Filimonas lacunae: one gene and its partner. The protein of the gene in region 1 binds, or shares a complex with, the protein of each later gene. Links are inferred from orthologs where the notes say so. Each region holds a gene or a part of one and is shown in the gene's direction. Other genes may lie near its edges.

Evidence for each region. Proteins that work in one complex are often made in the same cells at the same time.
Region 2: the proteins of pheT (region 1) and pheS are in contact, whole or in part, in a crystal structure (PDB 6P24), measured with the Escherichia coli proteins. The link is inferred for Filimonas lacunae from one-to-one orthologs.

Annotation. Positions count from the first base shown.
Region 1 is NZ_AP017422.1:6,416,938-6,421,896, reverse strand. Bases 1,571-4,646 are described here. They hold pheT (phenylalanine--tRNA ligase subunit beta), read left to right. Parts: upstream 1,571-1,928; coding sequence 1,929-4,364; downstream 4,365-4,646. Other genes in these bases: FLA_RS25175 (hypothetical protein), read left to right, coding at 4,375-4,646; FLA_RS25185 (PA0069 family radical SAM protein), read left to right, coding at 1,571-1,879. In the rest of the region: FLA_RS25190 (2'-5' RNA ligase family protein), read left to right, coding at 141-746; more of FLA_RS25185, read left to right, coding at 764-1,570; more of FLA_RS25175, read left to right, coding at 4,647-4,662; FLA_RS25170 (cell division protein ZapA), read left to right, coding at 4,675-4,959.
Region 2 is NZ_AP017422.1:7,288,574-7,295,114, forward strand. The notes cover bases 598-3,378. They hold pheS (phenylalanine--tRNA ligase subunit alpha), read left to right. Parts: upstream 598-1,362; coding sequence 1,363-2,394; downstream 2,395-3,378. Other genes in these bases: prfA (peptide chain release factor 1), read left to right, coding at 598-1,326; FLA_RS28970 (SDR family oxidoreductase), read right to left, coding at 2,518-3,225; FLA_RS28975 (YjjG family noncanonical pyrimidine nucleotidase), read left to right, coding at 3,317-3,378. In the rest of the region: FLA_RS28955 (amidohydrolase family protein), read right to left, coding at 1-148; more of prfA, read left to right, coding at 259-597; more of FLA_RS28975, read left to right, coding at 3,379-4,015; FLA_RS28980 (DUF3857 domain-containing protein), read right to left, coding at 4,073-6,376; FLA_RS28985 (transglutaminase-like domain-containing protein), read right to left, coding at 6,409-6,541.

The DNA of each region.
Region 1 (4,959 bases):
GGGTATTGTCTCAGCCTGTTGGCACCCCTAAAGCACTTCAAAGGTATAGCCGTAAAAACGGAATGGAAAAATTTATTTGCGCAAGACTAATGTATTTAGCAATTTTATGCTAAGTTTATTATCTGTAAAAATTAAATTTTATGGAACCCGGAGTTCAGCTGGCAGGTTATGCAGCAAGCGAATACATATTGGTAATACAGCCCGACGAAGATGTGCATGAGAAGGTAATGCTGGAGAAGAACAATTTTGCCGAAAGGTATAATGCCGCGGCCAGCGCCTTTGGTAAGCCCAACATTGTTTTGCTGCGGTTTACCCAGGCGCAGATGGCAGAAGAGCGTATTATCCGGCAGTTGCGTGGTATTGCAGGACGTTGTGCTCCTGTTAAAATAGAACTGCGCGATTTTGGCAGTGAGCCTACACATTCCATCTTTATAAAAGTGGCCAGCAAAGTGGCCGTGCAGCATATTGTGCGGCAACTGCGCCAAGTGCAGCGGTTGATGAAATACGAAAACACTACACCGCATTTTATTACCGAGCCTCGTATGATGATTGCCCGTAAGCTGAATGCCCAACAATACGAGCAAGCCTGGAAAGACTACCAGCAACAATCTTTCAGCGGGCGTTTTATGGCGGGCGAGCTGGTGTTGTTGAAACGTCCGGCAGGGCTGCGTTCGTTCCAGTTTGTAGAGCGGTTTGCTTTAATGAACAAGCCGGTAGCAGCAGCCCAGGGCGCCTTGTTTTTTTAATGTGATAAAGAGGATGTATGCAAAACATGTCGGGAAATCCCAACTCCCGTCCCAAACCCGCGAGGGCCAACGACGATGGAGCAGCGGAATATAAGAAGGGGAGGGGGGCTCAGTACAATACCAGGAATAGGTTTCTGGCACACGAGCAGGTGCGTGAACATGTAGAGGGCATTGATGACTGGACGGATAATAATGAAGCTACCGTGTTTATGGAAGACAATGCCAAAAGTCTCGTGAACAAGGTAGACAGCCCTGATGTAGGCATGTATTACAGCATGAACCCTTACCAGGGTTGCGAGCATGGCTGCATTTATTGTTATGCACGCAACTCTTTTGAATATTATGGCTATAGCGCCGGGCTGGATTTTGAAAGCAAAATCATGGTGAAAAAGAATGCACCAGCCCTGTTGCGCAAATTTCTGATGCATCCCAAATGGGAATGTGTACCGCTTTCTTTAAGTGGTAACACCGATTGTTACCAACCTGCCGAACGTACATTCCGGTTAACCCGTCAGCTACTGGAAGTATGCCACGAGTTTAACCAGCCGGTAGGCATCGTTACTAAAAATGCCGGCATTTTACGTGATAAAGACCTGTTGCAAAAAATGGCTGCCAAAAACCTGGTAAGTGTGCTGATGTCGGTAACAACCCTTAACGAAGATTTGCGCCGGGTAATGGAACCGCGTACCGCTACGGGGGAACAGCGGTTGAGGGTTATAAAGGAACTTAATGAGGTAGGCGTGCGAACAGGTGTAATGATGGGGCCTATGATCCCAGGCCTGAACGAGCATGAAATGCAACGGATTATGAAACAGGCCAGTGAAAATGGGGCTACTTTTAGTGGTTACACTTTTGTTCGCCTGAATGGTGCTGTTAAATTATTGTTTCACGACTGGTTATATAAAAATTTCCCGGACCGGGCCGATAAAGTGTGGCATTTGATAGAAGCAGGGCATGGCGGGCAGGTAAATGACAGCCGTTTTGGCACCAGAATGCGGGGAGAAGGGGCCATTGCCGACCTTATCAGGCTACAACACAAGAAATACAAGCAGTTATATCACCTGGATGACGAGCATTGGGCCCTTGATTGCACAAAGTTTTGTCGTCCGGGCAGTCAGGGTACTTTGTTTTAGTATTCGTATGCTTAGAACTATATTTGCAAACTGTTCAAAGCAACAATACATGACGATATCTTATAATTGGTTAAGTACTTACCTCCCTGGAGGCGATATGGCCCAGGACCCGGAGAAGCTTTCTAAAATTCTTACAAGCATTGGTTTGGAAGTAGAAAGTCTTGAAAAGTATGAAAGCATTAAGGGCGGATTGGCTGGCCTGGTGATAGGCGAGGTGCTGGAGTGTGAAAAGCACCCGGATGCTGATAAATTAAAAGTTACCAAAGTAAATATCGGAAGCGGTGAGCCTTTACAAATAGTATGTGGCGCACCTAATGTTGCTGCCGGACAAAAAGTGGTGGTAGCTACCATTGGTGCTACTATTTACCCTGTGTTGGGCGAACCGCTGACTATGAAACGTGCAAAAATCCGTGGCGTGGAAAGCCAGGGTATGATTTGCGCCGAAGACGAAATTGGTATGGGGGGCAGTCATGCAGGTATTATGATATTGCCTGCTGAAACAGTAGCTGGCACACCAGCAGCTGAATATTTTAAACCTTACCAGGATTGGATATACGAAATTGGGTTAACACCTAACCGTATGGATGCCATGAGCCATTTCGGTGTTGCCCGGGATGTATGTGCTTATCTTACCCACCATTTCAATAAAGAAGTTCGTTTTGTAAGTCCGTTTAACAATAGCTTCAAAACGGATCGCACCGACACTGCCGTTCAGGTAGTGATTGAAAATGAAGAAGCCTGTCAGCGTTATGCAGGCGTAAGCATTAGCGGTGTAACGGTGAAAGAATCTCCTCAGTGGTTAAAAGACAGGTTGCTGTCTATTGGCCTGCGTCCTATCAACAATATTGTAGATATCACCAACTTTATATTGCACGAAACCGGCCAGCCTTTACATGCTTTTGATGCTACTGCTATCAAGGGTAATAAAGTGGTGGTGAAAAACGTGCCGGCAGGAACTGCTTTTGTTACCCTCGATGAAAAAGAGCGTAAACTGCAGGCAGAAGACCTGATGATTTGCAATGCCGAAGAACCCATGTGTATAGCAGGGGTGTTTGGTGGCTTACATAGTGGTGTTACAGAAACTACTACCGAAGTGTTCCTGGAAAGCGCCTGGTTTAACCCGATGACCATCCGTAAAACTTCTTTCCGTCATGGCCTGCGTACCGATGCAGCTACCCGTTTCGAGAAAGGCGTGGATATTTCCGGTTGTGTAAACGTGTTAAAACGCGCGGCGGTGTTGATCAGGGAAATTGCCGGTGGCGAAATTGTATCTGATGTAACGGATGTTTATCCAGAGCCTAAGTATAAAACGCAGATTGCGTTGAAATATCATTACCTGAAAAAGCTGAGTGGTAAAAACTACCACCCGGATGCCGTAAAACGTATTTTAACCAGCCTGGGCTTTGAAATTGTGAAAGAGGGGATGGACGAGTTATGGGTTGCTGTGCCTTACAGCAAACCTGATATTACTTTGCCGGCCGACGTGGTAGAAGAAGTGGTGCGCATAGATGGTTTGGATAACATTGATATTCCTACTTCTATCACCATTGCGCCTTCTGTGGAAGCACTGGGTAGTAAAGAAGCCCTGAAAGAAAAGCTGGCTTCCTTCCTGGTGGGTAAAGGGTTTAATGAAATCATGACCAACTCTATTACCAACAGCAAATATTTTACAGAAGAAGTGTTGGCTACTGCGGTAAAAATGATCAACAACCTGAGCGCCGAGCTGGATGTAATGCGTCCTTCTATGCTGGAAACCGGCCTGGAAGCATTCTCGTACAATATCAACCGCAGAAATCAGAACCTGCAGTTTTTTGAATTTGGTAAAACCTATTCTTCCACTGAACCTGGTAAATACCAGGAGGCAGAACATCTTTGCTTATATGTTACTGGCGCCCTGCACGAACAAAGCTGGCAGGAAAAAAGCAAAGGAGCTGACTTCTACTATGTAAAAGGCTTAGCCGAAGCTATCTGCGAACTGGCAGGTTTGCCGGCTATCAGCTTTAGCAGCCTTGAGCAGGCAGGCCATCCGCTGGTGCTGGAAGTAGGCAGCGGCAAAACGGTAATTGGTACTTTAACGGTAGTGAACAAAGAGTTGCTGGGCAGGTTTGATATTAAACAGGCTGTATATTTTGTGGATATTGATGTAGTGCAGTTTGTGCAGCTGGCTACCGCCCGCAAAATCACTTATAGCGAAATTGCTAAGTATCCTGCGGTACAGCGCGATCTGGCTTTGGTGGTGGCACGCAACACTACCTATGATGCTATTGAAACTACTATCAAAAAAATAAAGCTACCCCGTTTACAACAGGTGCGTTTATTTGACGTTTTTGAAAGTGATAAGCTGGGGGCGGATAAAAAATCTATGGCCATCAACTTTACTTTCCTTGACGAGGAAAAAACATTAACCGATAAGGAAACGGATGGTATGATGAACAAGATTATCCAGGCGTTTGAACAGGAATTATCAGCTGAGATAAGAAAATAAACCCACTACAATGGCCGACCTGGAAGTACAATTGATGGCGCTGCACGAAAAAGTGCAGCGTTTGCTAAAGCAATACCAGGCTTTACAAAAAGAAAACCAGCAGCTGAAACGCGAGCTGGCTTTGCATCATGCTGCACTGGAAAATAAAAACTTTATTGTGAATCAGCTGGAACAGCAAATTGATGTGTTGCAGATGAATGCAAAAACGCAGACTGATGAAGAGAAAAAAGCATTGGAAAAGCGGGTTGATCAGTATTTGAAAGAGATAGACAAGTGTTTGTCGTTGTTGAACGCTTAATTTAGAATTGCCATGTTAGATAGTTTGATTCCTGTAAATATTCTGATAGGTGACCGTACTTACCGTTTGAAAATAGAACCATCTGATGAAGAACTGGTTAGGAATGTTATTAAGATGGTAAATGATAAGATTGTGGAGTTTAAAACCATGTTTGCCGGTAAAGACATGCAGGATTATATTGCGATGGTGCTGATATGGTTGGCGACAGAACAACGTAAAGAAGGAAACGACCTCATACGGAATAAGAATGCTTCTGATAAACTGGCTTCCCTGGAAAGTATGATTGATCGTATACTG
Region 2 (6,541 bases), 870 kb from region 1 along the record:
CGTTTACGTGTTGAACATCGGCTCCCGCCTCAGAATCAGCTATAATATCTTCGACTATTCCTTTCTCGTTGGTAATCAATACCTGGTTTGCGGGTAAAATTTCGCGGCCATTAAACAGGCCTTCCCCCTGAAATTTTAAATATGCCATGCTGTAAAGGTACATGACACGCTGCATGCGGGCGAAAACACTTAATTTTGCCGCCACTTTAGGCGGATGCCAGGTTACCTGTTGCCGCATAAGGAGGTAAACCATACAAGATGTTAGACCAGTTAGATGCTATTAAGGCACGTTTTCAACAAATAGGTGTTGCGCTGACCAACCCTGAAATTATTAATAACCAGAAGGAGTTTGGTAGACAAAGTAAAGAATACCGCCAGCTGGAAAGAATTGTGCAGCCTTACGAAGAATATCGCAGGGTGATGGATGATTACAATTTCAGCAAAGATGCGCTGAATGGTAACGACGAAGAACTGCGCGAACTGGCAAAGATGGAGTTGCCGGAGCTGGAAGAGAAAAAAGTGCAGCTGGAAAAGCATCTTACCAAATTATTGATACCGAAAGATCCGCAGGATGATAAAAATGCGGTGCTGGAAATACGGGCAGGAACCGGTGGCGACGAAGCTTCTTTGTTTGCCGGCGACCTGTTGAACATGTACCTGCGTTACTGCGCTAAAAAAGGCTGGAAAACAGCTATAGTGAGTGAAAGTGAAGGCTCTGTAGGTGGTTATAAGGAAGTGATGGTGGAAGTGAGCGGTGAAGACGTGTACGGAACACTGAAGTTTGAAAGTGGTGTGCACCGTGTTCAACGGGTACCTAACACCGAAACCCAGGGCCGTGTGCACACCTCAGCTGCTACCGTGGCGGTAATGCCCGAAGCGGAAGAAGTGGATTTTGAACTGAACCCTGCTGATGTTAAAATGGAAACATCCCGAAGCGGTGGTGCGGGTGGACAAAACGTAAACAAGGTAGAAACCAAGGTAATGCTTACCCACATTCCTACCGGTACGGTTGTTATTTGTCAGACCGAGCGTACCCAGCTGGGTAACCGCGAAAAGGCCATGACAATGATGCGTACCAAGCTGTACGAAGAGCAGGTGCGCAAGCAGGAAGATGAAATTGCCCGCCAGCGTAAAACCCTGGTTAGCACCGGCGATCGTAGTGCTAAAATCCGTACTTACAACTGGCCGCAGGGACGTGTAACCGATCACCGTATTGGTTTAACTTCTTACAATCTGGATGCTGTAGTGAATGGTGAAATTGAAGAGTTTATTGAAGCGTTGCAGATAGCTGAGAACGCAGAAAAGATGAGCAAACAGAATAATTAATAATACTGGTTCTATAGAACTTATTATATTCATTACATGGAACAACTGTTACAACAGATTGAGCAACTGAAACAGGAAATGAATGCTGCTACCGGTTCGGATAGCGATGCAGCAGAACAATTCCGTATTAAATACCTGGGTACCAAAGGCATTATCAAAGGGTTGATGGGTGAAATGAAAAACATTCCCAACGACCAGAAGAAAAACTTTGGCCAGGTAATGAACGACCTGAAACAACTGGCAGAAGAAAAATGGGAAAGCCTGAAAGGTGCTGCCGCTGATGCTGGTGCATCTGCCGGTGTTGACTTCGACTGGACTTTACCTGGCGCCCCTGTAAATGTAGGTGGCCGTCATCCTATCAGCATTGTTCGTAACCAGATTGTTTCCATTTTTAAAAGGCTGGGCTTTGCTGTAGCAGAAGGTCCGGAAATTGAAGACGACTGGCACAACTTCACTGCGTTGAACATGCCCGAAAACCACACGGCGCGTGACATGCAGGATACCTTTTATATTCTGCAAAATCCCGATTGGGTACTGCGTACGCATACCAGCAGTGTGCAGGCAAGGGTCATGGAAAAACAAAAGCCACCTATCCGCATCATCTGCCCCGGTCGTGTATACCGTAACGAAACCATCAGCGCCCGTGCGCATTGTTTCTTCCACCAGGTAGAAGGTTTGTATATTGATGAGCATGTAAGCTTTGCCGATTTAAAACAAACCCTGTATTTCTTTGTGCAGGAGATGTTTGGTAAAGATGTGAAAATACGTTTCCGTCCTTCTTACTTCCCTTTCACCGAGCCTAGTGCCGAAATGGATATCAGCTGTACGGTGTGTGGCGGTAAAGGATGTTCTTTATGTAAACATACCGGCTGGGTAGAAATATTGGGCTGTGGTATGGTGCATCCTAAAATGCTCGACAATTTTGGCATTGATTCCAGCAAATACACAGGCTTTGCGTTTGGTATGGGCATGGAGCGTATCTGCCAGTTGAAATACCGTGTAAACGATCTTCGTTTGTATTCGCAAAACGATGTCAGGTTCCTGGATCAGTTTACGGGTGGCGTATAAATACAATAAACTCTCTATAGTAACAGTTCCGTATTCAATCAATACGGAACTGTTTTTTATATAACCTATGTTTTGCGCTGCCTGTATTATAATAAGCGGTTCCAAACGCTTGGGAATACTCTTTTACAGATCGCCCAGTTGGGGACGTAGTATAATTTCTTCCATACATGCCTGCGGCGATAAGTAAGAAGCTGCATATATCATAGCGGCAACATCTCCTGCTTCCATAATGCGTTTAGGATCTATGCCCGAACCACTCCACGAATCGGTGTAGGAAGCGCCGGGATATACCGAGGTAACTTTGATATTATAGGGTTTCATTTCTTCCCGCAGGTTTTTAGAAAATCCAGCCAGGGCAAATTTACTGATGCTGTAGGCTCCCCCATTGCTATACGCTTGTAAAGAAGCTATAGAACACATGTTGAATATGTGGCCACTGCGGGCTTCCATCATATGAGGTAACACAGCGCGGGTAAGGTGGTAGGCGCTGTATAAATTCACTTCTATCATTTTTTCCAAGGCCCCTGCTGCTTCGTTATGCACACTGCCGGGTATAAACTGGCCGGCATTGTTCACCAGCACATCCAGCTTAACGTTAAAAGCTAAAAACCAGTTGGCAAATGCCTGCACTTCTTCCTGTTTGCTCATGTCGCATACAAAGTACTGTACATTGGTGCGTGGAAAACGGCCTTGTAATTCCAATGCAAATGCTCTTAGTTGCTCACTGTTACGGGCGCATAAAAAAAGGCCATGTCCCTGCTTGTCTTCTCCAAATTTTTCAGCAATAGCTCTTCCTAATCCTTTTGAAGCACCGGTAATTACAATATTCATGCGAGCGTTTTTTACGGTATGAAATGTGAATTTTTAGGTAACAAATATCGTACAAACCGGGTAAGTGGGTGGTATGAAGTAATTTTACACCATGGCAACATACACACATTTATTCTTCGATCTGGATCATACGTTGTGGGATTTTGAAACCAATGCCAAAGAAACGTTGTCTGAATTGTATGCTATCAACGCCCTGGAAGCAAAAGGTGTACATGATTTTAACCTGTTCTTTCAACAATATAGCCATCACAATAACCGCCTGTGGGACAGGTATACCAAAGGATATATTAAACAGGAAGAGCTTCGCTGGAAAAGAATGTGGTTTACCCTGCTGGACTTTAAAATAGGTGATGAAGCTTTGTCAAAAGATATGTCTGTTCAATTTCTCGACAGGCTTCCCTATCGCAAAAACCTGTTTCCCTATACGGTAGAAATCCTCAACTACCTGCGTAATAAAGGTTATCGCATGCATCTTATCACCAACGGGTTTGATGAAGTGCAACATTGCAAGTTAGCCAGCAGCAACCTTACTCATTTTTTTGAAGAGGTGATCACTTCTCAAAAGAGCAATAGCTTAAAGCCTAATAAAGCCATTTTTGAGTTTGCCTTACAAGCTACAGGGGCAACAGTAAGGGAGAGCATTATGATAGGCGATAACCTGGATGCAGATATACAGGGGGGCATGAATGCAGGATTAGACACGGTGTTTGTAAATCATCTGAATGTGCAGGCCCATATACAACCTACTTATACCATCCTGCATTTGCAGGAACTGGAAACCATATTGTAAATAAAAAAGCCGGTGACGTTTCAACACGCCACCGGCTTTTCTTTTATCTTACCAGTCTTAGTTTTTACTAAACAGGATTTTGGATCTTGAAAATGCATAAGAGGCTTTCAGCAGCTCCATCATCAGTGGCCATTCCTGCGCAGGCAACTGGCTTTTGCTGAATGTTTTCCTTACTTCAATTACCACGTTTTTATTTTCATCAATGCGTCCTTTGGTTACAAACGAACCGGCTTCATTTCTTACTTCTTTAGTAAGGCTTTCTACTCCACGTGCAGTATAGCCAGCTGGTATAGGGCAAATAATGCGGTAGTTCAAAGTGCGGGCATAATCTATATACACGGGATAGGTACGGGCAACGTCATCCTTTTTCAGTTTTATTTGGTTGCCACCGCCTGCCAGTGCAGGTAAGGAAACCAGCAGATCTTCTCCTACGGTATTTACTGCATCATCTAATGTCAGCGTTTCATTGTATTTGAGCGTGCTTTTTTTATAGCTGCGTCCGTCCTGGATCAGTTTAAAACCTGAGTAGTCTGCTACTGTTACATTGTAGTAATCTTCTGCAATAGACTTCATCATTTTAGGTTTCTCTTCGCTCCATTCTTTTTTTTGCTGGGCAAATTCGCTAATGGCTTTGGTTTCCATTTGTTCATTCAGGCCTTCCCACATGCCGGTGCCATCATAGTTGCGAAAATCCGATTCCATAAAGGGCGTGTAGGCCAGCACTTCATCCATCAGGTTTTCTTTAATCAATCCTTGTGCTTCTACTGTTTTATCTATTGCCAGCAGGTAGCTGTTGGTAGAGGGGGTTACATTCACTTTCACCTGTGCGTTCAAGGTGTTAAGCAGTGTATCTGTAGCGGGTAATGGTTCTGTAACAGGTTTTGTTTTTTCGTCCAGTGCGTTGAAGCGAACAGACGGATTACCACATACCTCTTCGGGCAGTTCTTCCGGGTTGCGGTGTTCATCGGGGTTTGCGTAATACTTGTTTTTGCAGCGTATCAGCCATTTCAGCTCCTGTGCAAAGGAAGCCGATTCAATAGTAGATTCCGTGTTGGAAGTGGTTACTATTATTTCGTGTGCGATGCCTTTTTCTGCTAACAAGGCCGAGTAAATTTTAGCAAAACCAAAATCGCTCCAATTGCTGTATAAGGTTTGAGAGCGCACGGTATAATAGGCTTTGCGTATAAACTCGTCTTCCGAGCCGTTGGTGATATCTTTTTTGCGCATGGCTTTATAAATGCCTTTTGCAGTTTCGTCAAAACCCGCTTTCAGGCCATCTGTATATTCTCCGGTGGTTCTTAATTTGCCGGGGTTAAACCAGAAGGTTTTGGCTTTTTCCGACAGTTGCTCCAGCGTGATATTGCTTTTAGGGTCTTCATTATCTTTAAACCACACCAGGTTTTTACTGTTGTTGCGGGCATACACTACCTGGAACTTAACGGAAGGCAGTTCTATTAATTTGTTTACATACCGTGTGCGGCTTACTGTTTCGCGGTTATTATCCACCCATCTGTATACTTTATTTCCGTTGGTATTGGTAGAGGTGAAGTCCGGTGCTCCTTTCAGGCTTTTATAGCTTACATAGTATTTATCGTCTTCAGTAACTACTTCCAATACCTGCTTTACTACAGGCAGGGGCCTGTTACACAAATAATAAATAGGCTCAAACTCTTTATAATCCGGGTTTTGGTTATACTTCCGGGTGTTAAAGTTTACGTACTCATATTCTACAATGTCGCCTTCTTCCATATCAGGTATGGCCACTTTGTAAAAGGTAGGGCGATATCCTGAACTGCTTTTGGCATCGGTGTAGCTGGTGAATAAAGAAGGAACAGAAGCGTTGTTTTCTACTTTCACTGCATCGGTTAAGTCAACAGGCGTTTGTGTGCCGTCTTTTTTGATAATACGTGCAGTAAAAGCATCGCCTTCGGCGGATAAACGAAAGTATAATATGGAGTAGTTTTCTACTGCATATTTGTCCTGCAATAAAATTTTACGACGCTCGGTTTCCTGCACCAGTATGCTGGTTTCATTATTGGCATTGGCGTAGTAAATAGAGGTGCCAAAGGTAATAGGCGCCAGTAATGCACCCCATATGTTACGGCCAATGCGCTTGCCTGCGCTCAGGCCTTTTTTATCAAAGTCAAAGCTGGTTTTTTGCGCCAGTATCACGGCGCTTTCTTCCGGCCATTTTGAGGTGCTGGCAACGTCTTTAAAATCTTCATCCGTTTCTTCCAGCAGTTTTACTGCCTTATTGTTTTTTTCCAGGGTTTCCAGTTCCCTGGCGGTAATACGTTGTTGTGCATGGATGGTAGAGTGGGCTACCATGAATACCAGTAAACTATATAGAATGCGTTTCATGAAATGAGGTTGGGGGTGAATAACAAGGTGCATTACAATTGAACAGATAAGTTGCTTTTATTAAAGGCTTTTATCTTGTTTAAGAAATTTTTCCAGTTGTCAAAATCACTTCTGTTAATTACCGGGCTGTTAATCACCATTGTTTTGCGTAGGATAATTTTGTTA